3 linked regions of the Halopiger aswanensis genome follow. The protein of the gene in region 1 binds, or shares a complex with, the protein of each later gene. Links are inferred from orthologs where the notes say so. Each region holds a gene or a part of one and is shown on either strand. Other genes may lie near its edges.

What was found.
Region 2: the proteins of ATJ93_RS13365 (region 1) and ATJ93_RS10840 are in contact, whole or in part, in a crystal structure (PDB 3CW2), measured with the Saccharolobus solfataricus proteins. The link is inferred for Halopiger aswanensis from one-to-one orthologs. Residues at the interface, in WP_009988771.1 of Saccharolobus solfataricus: Asp222, Lys225, Pro226, Gly227, Thr228, Gln229, Phe230, Asn231, Leu233, Lys234, Gly235, Leu259, Phe273, Thr274, Lys275, Tyr300, Leu301, Asp302, Pro303, Ser304, Leu305, Lys307; in WP_009989173.1 of Saccharolobus solfataricus: Val185, Arg186, Thr187, Asn188, Glu189, Pro190, Leu191, Gly192, Val193, Glu194, Ile196, Lys197, Ile200, Ser201, Leu204, Ile217, Lys218, Ile219, Tyr220, Thr221, Ile222, Gly223, Ala224, Pro225, Tyr227.
Region 3: the proteins of ATJ93_RS13365 (region 1) and ATJ93_RS05720 are in contact, whole or in part, in a crystal structure (PDB 2QMU), measured with the Saccharolobus solfataricus proteins. The link is inferred for Halopiger aswanensis from one-to-one orthologs. Residues at the interface, in WP_009988771.1 of Saccharolobus solfataricus: Trp33, Pro65, Glu66, Gln148, Val151, Asp152, Val154, Ser155, Lys156, Ala159, Leu160, Tyr163, Arg164, Lys167, Ile180, Ile181, Pro182, Val183, Ser184, Leu186, His187, Ile189, Asn190, Asp192, Ser193; in WP_231918336.1 of Saccharolobus solfataricus: Met1, Leu2, Arg4, Leu5, Tyr6, Lys8, Leu9, Pro10, Ile106, Lys108, Lys109, Glu110, Lys111.

What each region holds. Positions count from the first base shown.
Region 1 is NZ_RAPO01000002.1:1,315,652-1,318,623, forward strand. What follows is about bases 107-2,925. They hold ATJ93_RS13365 (translation initiation factor IF-2 subunit gamma), read left to right. Parts: upstream 107-809; coding sequence 810-2,042; downstream 2,043-2,925. Other genes in these bases: ATJ93_RS13360 (winged helix-turn-helix domain-containing protein), read right to left, coding at 107-546; ATJ93_RS13370 (PIN domain-containing protein), read left to right, coding at 2,070-2,492; ATJ93_RS13375 (DNA-directed RNA polymerase), read left to right, coding at 2,493-2,925. Also shown: more of ATJ93_RS13360, read right to left, coding at 1-106; more of ATJ93_RS13375, read left to right, coding at 2,926-2,972. UniProt on the Methanocaldococcus jannaschii protein: eIF-2 functions in the early steps of protein synthesis by forming a ternary complex with GTP and initiator tRNA.
Region 2 is NZ_RAPO01000002.1:759,777-762,832, forward strand. What follows is about bases 143-3,045. They hold ATJ93_RS10840 (translation initiation factor IF-2 subunit alpha), read left to right. Parts: upstream 143-1,145; coding sequence 1,146-1,946; downstream 1,947-3,045. Other genes in these bases: ATJ93_RS10825 (HAH_0734 family protein), read right to left, coding at 260-526; ATJ93_RS10830 (50S ribosomal protein L44e), read left to right, coding at 689-970; ATJ93_RS10835 (30S ribosomal protein S27e), read left to right, coding at 976-1,149; ATJ93_RS10845 (RNA-protein complex protein Nop10), read left to right, coding at 1,963-2,142; ATJ93_RS10850 (proteasome assembly chaperone family protein), read left to right, coding at 2,150-2,920. Also shown: more of ATJ93_RS10855, read right to left, coding at 3,046-3,056. UniProt on the Methanocaldococcus jannaschii protein: eIF-2 functions in the early steps of protein synthesis by forming a ternary complex with GTP and initiator tRNA.
Region 3 is NZ_RAPO01000001.1:1,185,772-1,188,837, forward strand. The notes cover bases 73-2,985. They hold ATJ93_RS05720 (translation initiation factor IF-2 subunit beta), read left to right. Parts: upstream 73-1,179; coding sequence 1,180-1,791; downstream 1,792-2,985. Other genes in these bases: ATJ93_RS05710 (LLM class flavin-dependent oxidoreductase), read left to right, coding at 73-333; ATJ93_RS05715 (DUF5789 family protein), read left to right, coding at 684-1,070; ATJ93_RS05725 (HAD family hydrolase), read left to right, coding at 1,890-2,576; cbiB (adenosylcobinamide-phosphate synthase CbiB), read left to right, coding at 2,644-2,985. Also shown: more of ATJ93_RS05710, read left to right, coding at 1-72; more of cbiB, read left to right, coding at 2,986-3,066. UniProt on the Methanocaldococcus jannaschii protein: eIF-2 functions in the early steps of protein synthesis by forming a ternary complex with GTP and initiator tRNA.

The sequences.
Region 1 (2,972 bases):
ACAGTGGAGGTGTTTCACCCGCTGGTCGAACGCCGCCGCGACCTCCTCGCGGGTCCGGTCGTTCAGCCCGCCGGGCGGGAACGCGTACTCGCCGTGGCCGTGCCCGCAGTCCGTGCAGTCGATGGCGAGTCGTTCGTCCGCGTAGCTCGCCTCGAGGTCGCCGCCGCAGGCGTAGCACTCGCCCGCGACCGGAAACGGCTCGATCGACGGATCCTCGGTGAACGAGCCGGCGATCACCGAGCGGACGATCTTCTCGCCGGCGTGTTTGAACGCGTATCCTTCCTCGTCCTGCCGGACGAAGTGGCCCGTCAGCTTCTGGAGGTGGTAGTTGAACTGGGCCGAATCGCGCATCCCGACCTCGCGGCGGAGTTCGGAGAACGAAACCGGTTGTTCGTCGGCCATCCACAGCGCCTCGAGGATCGACAGCCGCGTCTCGTTACTGACGAGCGCGAACGCGTCCGCGGGGTCGAGACAGTCCGTACACTCGAGCGGGCTCTCGCGCTCGCGTTCTCGCTCGTGCTCGCTCGAGATGTCCGATCGACTCATACCAAGCCGTATGGGAGCAACTGCCAAAACGATTCCCTGAACGCGATTTATGTAATATATCAGTCACGTCCGAACGACACGGCTGCCGGTCGCAGTCGGCCGCTCGACCCTCGAGCGCAGCCGCGAATTGGGTCGGCAGCATCGATCCGTCAGTTTCGGTGACGGACGTGGCTCCGAACCGTTTCGGTCGGCGAAACCGCTATCAGAACAGTAGGTTTATCAAGCGCACGGCGGAAGCCATACCTAAGATTACTCATCGTCTTATGGCAGGAAATCAACAACCGGAGGTGAACATCGGGCTCGTCGGTCACGTCGACCACGGCAAGACCACGCTGGTCCAGGCCCTCAGCGGCTCGTGGACCGACCAGCACAGCGAGGAGATGAAGCGTGGCATCTCCATCAGGCTCGGCTACGCGGACGCGACGTTCCGCCACTGCCCCGACCTGGACGAACCCGAGTGTTACACCGTCGAGGAGGAGTGTCCGGACGGCTCCCCGAGCGAGCCGCTGCGGACCGTTTCGTTCGTCGACGCCCCGGGGCACGAGACCCTGATGGCGACGATGCTCTCCGGCGCATCGCTGATGGACGGCGCCGTGTTGGTCATCAGCGCCAACGAGCCCGTCCCGCAGCCACAGACCGAAGAGCACCTGATGGCGCTGGATATCATCGGGATCGACAACATCGTCATCGCCCAGAACAAGGTCGACCTCGTCAGCAGCGATCAGGCCCGACAGAACTACGAGGAGATCCAGGAGTTCGTCGAGGGTACCGTCGCCGAGGACGCGCCGGTCGTCCCGGTTTCGGCCGGCCAGGAGGTCAACCTCGACCTGCTGATCCAGGCGATCGAAGAGGAGATCCCGACGCCGGAGCGCGATCCCGACGCCGATCCGCTGATGCACGTCGCCCGCAGCTTCGACATCAACAAGCCCGGGACGTCCGCCGCCGATCTGGCCGGCGGCGTCCTCGGCGGCAGCCTCGTCCAGGGCGAACTCGAGGTCGACGACGAGATCGAGATCCGCCCCGGCCGCGAGGTCGAGGAGGGCGGCCAGACGGAGTACGTCCCGATCGAGACGACGATCCGCTCGCTGCAGGCCGGCGGCGAGAACGTCGACACGGCCACGCCGGGCGGCCTGCTCGGCGTCGGGACCGGCCTCGATCCGTCGCTGACGAAAGGCGACGCGCTCGCGGGTCGGCTGGCCGGACCGCCGGGCTCGCTCCCGCCGACCTGGGAGAGTTTCACGATGGACGTCGACCTGCTCGAGCGCGTCGTCGGCGCCGAGAGCGGCGAGACAGTCGACGAGATCAGCACGGGCGAACCCCTGATGATGACCGTCGGGACGGCGACGACCGTCGGCGCAGTCACCAGCGCCCGCGGCGGCGAGTGCGAGGTCAATCTCAAGCGTCCCGTCGCGGCCGAACCGGGCGCGAAGATCGCGATCAACCGCCGCATCGGCGCCCGCTGGCGGCTGATCGGACTCGGGACGCTCAAGGAGTAACACGACGGCCATCGACGACGGACCAGGATGAGTACGGGGACACCGGATCGAACTGGAACCGACACCGGCGCACGGGTCGCGCTCGATACGAGCGCGCTCATGATGCCGGTCGAACTCGACGTCCGCCTGTTCGACGAACTCGATCGGTTGCTCGACGATCTCGAGCCGACCGCGCCCCAGGCCGTCGTCGAGGAACTCCGTCGCCTCGCCGAGAAAGGCGGGACGGAGGGGACGGCCGCCAACGTCGGCCACGATCTGGCGACCGAACGCTGTCTCATCGTCGATACGGAGGCATCGTACGCCGACGACGCCTTGGTCGAACTCGCCCGCGAGGGCAACGTCGACTACGTCGTCACGAACGACCGCCCGCTGCGCGACCGGGTGCTCGAGGCGAGCGTACCGGTAATTGCATTACGCGGGAGAAACAAGTTAGCGATCACTCAACCATAGATGTACAAACGGGTCAGACTAAAGGACACGGTGGAAGTACCGCCGGAGGCACTCGGCGACGTCTCGCCGGACCTCGTGAAGCGACTGCTGCAGGACAAACTCGAAGGACGGATGGACGAGGAGGTGGGGAGCATCGTCTCCGTCACCGAAGTTCACGACATCGGCGAAGGGACGGTACTCCCGAACGAACCGGGCGTCTACTACGAAGCCGACTTCGACGCCGTCACCTTCGATCCGCAGATGCAGGAGGTCGTCGACGGGACGGTCGTCGAGGTCGTCGAGTTCGGCGCCTTCGTCGGGATCGGCCCCGTCGACGGACTGCTCCACGTCTCCCAGATCAGCGACGAGTACCTCGCCTTCGACGGCGAGAACCAGCGGCTCTCCTCCAACGAGTCCGATCGTGCGCTCGGCGTCGAGGACGCCATCCGCACCCGCATCGTCACCAAGAGCATCGACGAGCGCAATCCGCGCGACTCGAAG
Region 2 (3,056 bases), 560 kb from region 1 along the record:
CGACGATGGTGAATGTGATGCCTGAAACCTGAGTCGAAAAGCGCGGGAGAGAGGTAGACGGAGACGAGAACCGCGACGGTCCCATCCACCGCTGTGTGGCCGCGTCTCGGGGCCACCTGCCAAGAACTCGAACCCCACTGCGCGGCGCATTCGTGTCTGACCGAGCGTGGACCGGGACGGGGCAAAAGCGTACTGGAAGCGGACGCCGGCGACGGGTCGGAAACGGAGACGGATCGCGCGGGTAGCGGTCACGTCGTAACTACAGCGCGAGATCGCCCTTCGCGCGCACGACGTCAACGTCTTCGGCGTCGACGCGGTCGACGTCGAGGAAGTGGGGAACGAAGTTGCGCTTCTCGTAGTCCTCGTACTCGGATTGGTCGCCGACGGTACACCAGAGCTGGACCTTGTCCGGCCCGTGCCACTCGCCGTTGCGGTTGATGCCGAAACAGACCACTTCCTCCCCGTCGTACTCGACGATGGCCCCTTTTCGAATCCCCGGGTCCCCGTGGATGATGAGCTGCTTCATACGGCAGCGTTCGCAGGAAAGACGATTAAACGCTTCGAACACGGCTACCGGCTGAGCATTGTCGTTCGACAGCCGGGGCTGCGAACACATCCCGATCCCGCCGAGGGCGAACCAAACGGGTTTTAAACAGCCATGTCTTAGCCCACAGCAAGTGAGATAACCATGCAGATGCCACGCCGATTCAATACGTACTGCCCGCACTGTAACGAACACCACGAGCACGAAGTCGAGAAGGCCCGCTCCGGCCGTTCCTCCGGCATGAAGTGGGACGCTCGCCGAACCAAGCGCAACTCCTCGAGCATCGGTAACTCCGGTCGCTTCTCGAAGGTTCCGGCCGGCGAGAAGCCGACCAAGAAGACCGACCTCAAGTACCGCTGCAGCGAGTGTGGCAAGGCCCACCTCCGCGAGGGATGGCGCGCCGGCCGACTCGAGTTCCAGGAGTGATTACTATGGCAGGAAGCTTCTACCAGGTACGATGCAGTGACTGCGAGAACGAACAGACCGTCTTCGGCAAGGCCTCCACGGAGGTCGCCTGCGCAGTCTGTGGGACGACGCTGGCGCGACCGACCGGCGGCAAAGCCGAGATCGAACACGAGATCATCGAGACCGTCGAGTCACGATGAAGTTCAGCGGCTGGCCCGACACCGGCGAACTCGTCGTCGGGAAGATCGACGAGATCGAGGACTTCGGGGTCTTCGTCGATCTCGAGGAGTACGAGGACAAGCGCGGCCTGATCCACATCTCCGAGGTCGCCTCGGGGTGGATCAAGAACGTCCGCGACCACGTCCGCGAGGGCCAGATCGTCGTCTGTAAGGTGTTAGACGTCGACGAGGAGTCCCAGCAGATCGACCTCTCGCTGAAAGACGTCAACGATCACCAGCGCTCCGAGAAGATCCAGCAGTGGAAAAACGAGCAGAAGGCCGACAACTGGATGGAACTCGCGCTCGGTGAGGACGCCGACGACGAGACCTACACCGCGATCGCGAACGAACTGATCGGGGCCCACGGGAGCCTCTACAACGGCTTCAAGCAGGCCGCGATCCACGGCGACGAGGCCCTCGAGAATACCGACCTCTCGGCCGACGAACTCGATGCGATCGTCGAGACCGCCCGCGAGAATGTCTCGGTGCCGTACGTCAACGTCACCGGCTACGTCGACCTCGAGAACCCCTCGCCCAGCGGCGTCGACGGCATCCGCGAGGCGCTCGAGGCAGCCGAAGGCAACGGCGAGGTCCCCGACGAGGTCGACCTCGACGTGAGCTACGTCGGCGCACCCGAGTACCGGATCGAGGTGCAGGCGCCCAACTACAAGACCGCGGAATCGCAGCTCGAGGAGAGCGCCCAGCGCGCGATCGCCGCCATCGAAGCCCACAACGGCTCGGGCGAGTACCACCGCGAGCGCCGCACCGACGACGAATAACGACTACCGACGACCCATGAAATCCGACATCCGGGTGTGTTCGGCGTGGCGCGAGCGACACGACCGCCCGGTGTATACCCTTTCTACCGAATGTCCCGAGTGCGGTGCCGACGCCGAAAACAGCGCGCCGGCGCCGTTCGACCCCGAAGACCCCTACGGCGAGTACCGACGGTCTCTTAAGCGTCGCAATCGCTGATTCGGGTATGGACGAACTCGAGATCGACGCAGTCGACGACGTCGAACTGGACGACCCCGTCCTCGTCGAGGGGCTGCCGGGCGTCGGCCACGTCGGAAAGCTCGCGGTCGACCACCTGCTCGAGGAACTCGAAGGCGAGAGTACCCTCGTGCGCCGGGTCTATTCCCAGGAGTTCCCGCCGCAGGTGAGCGTCGAAGACGGCGTCGCCGAGTTGACCTGTGCCGAGATCTACGCGGTCTCAGTGGCTGACGGGCGTGATCTGCTCTTACTGACCGGCGATCACCAGGCCCAGACCAACGCGGGTCACTACGTGCTGACCAGCGCCTTCCTCGACATCGCCGAGGAGTTCGGCGCCAGCGAGGCGTACGCGCTGGGCGGCGTCCCGACGGGCGAACTCATCGAGGAGTACGCCGTCGTCGGTGCCGTCAACGACGAGTCGCTGCGCGAGGCCCTCGAGGACGCCGGCGTCGAGTTCCGCGAGGACGAGCCCGCGGGCGGGATCATCGGCGTCTCCGGACTCCTGCTCGGACTCGGCGAACGCCGCGGGTTCGAAGCGAGTTGCCTGATGGGCGAGACCAGCGGCTACCTCGTCGACCCCAAGAGCGCCCGCGCGGTGCTCGAGGTGCTCGAGGACCTGCTCGGGTTCGAACTCGACTACGAGACGCTGGACGAACGGGCCGACGAGATGGAGGAAGTCATGGGCAAGATCCAGGAAATGGAACAGCAACAGCAACAACAGCAGATGCCGACCGACGACGATCTGCGGTACATCGGGTAATCGCCGCTCATCTCGCCGGCGGCAAGCGGGTGACGGACTGGCTCGCCATCGGCATCCAAGAACAGTCGTCTCGGCTTTTCGCGCAGTTCAGTTCGATCCGTAGTCGTTCGTCCCGTCTACCCCTCGAGAACCTCGT
Region 3 (3,066 bases), on another replicon or contig:
CTCCACGTTTCCTACGACCCCGACAGCGAGGAGGCCGCCCTCGAGCCGTGTCTCCCGTGGCGCGGCACGATGCTCGACATCTTCTTCGAGGCGAACATCGCCGACCCGCGGGTCGTCCAGCGCCACGGCGACAAGGTCGATCCCGACGTCCTCAAGGAGGAGATGACTATCACGACCGATCCACAGGACATCGTCGACGTCACCGAGAAGTACGTCGACGCCGGCTTCAACCACATCGTCTACCAGAGCCACAGTCCCGACCAGGCGGCCTTCTGTGAAGTGATCGAAGAGGAAGTCATCCCGCGCTTCGGGGACGTAACGGCGACGCCGTAACCTGCCGGCGCGCAGCGTCAGTTCTCGAGTTTTTCCGCGATTCGTCCGGTCACCCTGAGCGGCTACACTCGCCGCCCGAGTCGAAAATGACGAATGACCCTGGAGAACAGGTAGCCGCTGGGCAACGCGCCACCATCAACCAGGGCCAATTCCGGGTTGGTGTCGGGGACACATAAACTATCGTTGACTATTGTGCAAGCCGCTCAAATAGGGATAGATAACACGTGGCAGGGTTCGAATCCCGGAGGCGGCGTCGGGAAAGGGGAGCGCTCGAGCCGTCTTCCCACAGGACGAGCGGGCCCGCAAACGCCGGCCGGTCCCTTTTCGCTCGCCTCGTGAAAGCGCCGGGTATGAGCGAGGACGGACCGAACCGCGACCGCGCACAGGACCGCATCGGACAGCGCAAGTCGGAGCGGGCCGACCACACCGAGGCCATCTTCGAAGACGTCCAACGACACCTCGGCGAACTCGAGTATCCCGTCACGAGCGAGGAACTGGCCTCGGAGTACAGCAACGAGGCGATCGACATGCCCAACGAGACGGAGTCGCTGGGCAGCGTCTTCGATCGATTGGCGGGCGAACAGTACGACGACCCGGAGGAGGTTCGGGAAGCGGTGTACGGCGAGATCACGGGTGAAGCGAGCAGTCCGAACGAGGCTAACGCCGAACGCGACCTTACGGCGTTGGACGCCGAGAAACAGGGATCGCCCAGCGAGCGGGGCGGCGACTCGCTATAACCCGCGGTGGGGCGGATACCGACCCTCGAGAGCGTCGATAGTCATCGCCGCGCCGTCGCCGGATCGTGATAGCAGAACGGATTTACGTTCCAATCTCCTTCGTTCGCGTATGGATTACGAATCGAGTCTCGACCGTGCGATGGACGATGTCCCCGACATCGGGGGCGACGAACAGCGGCTCCAGATCCCGGACGCCGAGACCCAGAAGGACGGCGCATTCACGCGCTTTACGAACCTCGGCGACATCGCCGACGTCCTCTCGCGCGAGGACGAGCACCTCCACCGGTTCATCCAGCGCGAGATGGGGACCAGCGGCAAACTCGAGGACGGCCGCGGCCGATACAACGGGACCTTCTCCGAGCAGGACTTCGACATGGCCGTCGACGCCTACGTCGACGAGTACGTCCTCTGTTCGGAGTGTGGTCTGCCGGACACCCGCCTCGTCCGGGAGGACCGCACGCCGATGCTGCGCTGTGACGCCTGCGGTGCGTTCCGCCCGGTCACCAAGCGCTCCGCGAGCAGCCAGCAGCAACAGCAGGCCGACGCCGTCGAGGAAGGCGAGACCTACACCGTCGAGATCACCGGCACCGGTCGCAAGGGCGACGGTGTCGCCGAGAAGGGCGAGTACACGATCTTCGTCCCCGGCGCCGAAGAGGGCGACGTCGTCGAGATCTACATCAAGAACATCTCGGGCAACCTCGCGTTCGCGGAACTGGCCTAACGGGAGCCACTCGAGTTCTTCCCGATCTTCTCGCGGCGTCGATCACCGAGAGCCGTCGGACCGATTACTTAAAGTAAATTTGTCCTAGTAACACTGTCGTGGGAGTATCGTTCGACCTCTTCGGAACCCTCGTGGCCGCCGAGACGCCGGCCGATCCGGCCGACGCCGTCGCGACCGAACTCGCCGAGCGGGACGTTCCGGTCCCCGACGACTGGCAGGCCGCGTACACGGAGCCACACGTCGACGCCCCCGAGGGCGCCGAGGTACCGCTTCCGGCTCACGTCGCCCGCGCGCTCGCGAGCCGCGGCATCGACTACGAGCGAAACGCGGTCAGACGGGCCGTCGTCGCGGCGTTCGACCCCGACGTGACGACCAGAGACGGGGCCCGCGAAGCGGTCGCCGCGGCCCGCGAACTGGGGCCGGTGGCGATCTGCTCGAACTGCAGCGTTCCGGAACTCGTCGCCCGAACGCTGATCCGCGCCGACCTCGAGCGCGACGCCTTCGACGCCGTCGTCACGAGCGTCGGCTGCGGCTGGCGCAAGCCGGCCCCCGAGATCTTCGAACTGGCGGCCGACGAACTCGGCGTCGACCCGGCCGACCTCGTTCACGTCGGCGACGATCCGGACACCGACGGCGGCGTCGAGGCAGTTGGCGGGACGGCGCTATTGCTCGACGGCCGAGGCGATGACGGTGACGGCGACGACGGATTGACGCTCGAGGACGTTCCGGAACGACTGTCGGACCGATCGAACGCGAACGCATCGACACGGGATTCGGAGCGATGACGCCAACGGCGCGATCAGGGCCGGACCGCGACCAACAGGAGGGAGCCGCGTGATCGCGACGCTGGGGATGATCGGTCTGGCGTTCAGCCTCGATCTTCTCCTGGGTGAGCCGCCGAACGCCGCCCACCCGGTCGCGTGGTTCGGCCGCCTCGTGGGCGCGCTCGACCGCGACTGGAGCGCGGCGACGGATACCCGCACCGAGAACGCGCCTCGACGGCAGCGCCGTGTCGGCATCGTGATTGCCCTCCTCGCGCCGCTGCTACCCGCCGTCGCGGCTGCCACCCTCGTCATCGCCGCGAGCGCGCTCGCTCCGCTCGCGGGCGCCGTCGCCGCCGCGCTCGTCCTCTTTCTGTCGATGAGCCTGCGTTCGCTGCTCGAGCTTACCGACACTGTGGTCGCAGCGACCGCGAATGCGAACGACCTCGAGACCGCCCGCGACCGGGTCCGCGGACTCGTCGGCCGCGATACGTCGGCGCTTTCGGCGGCGGAG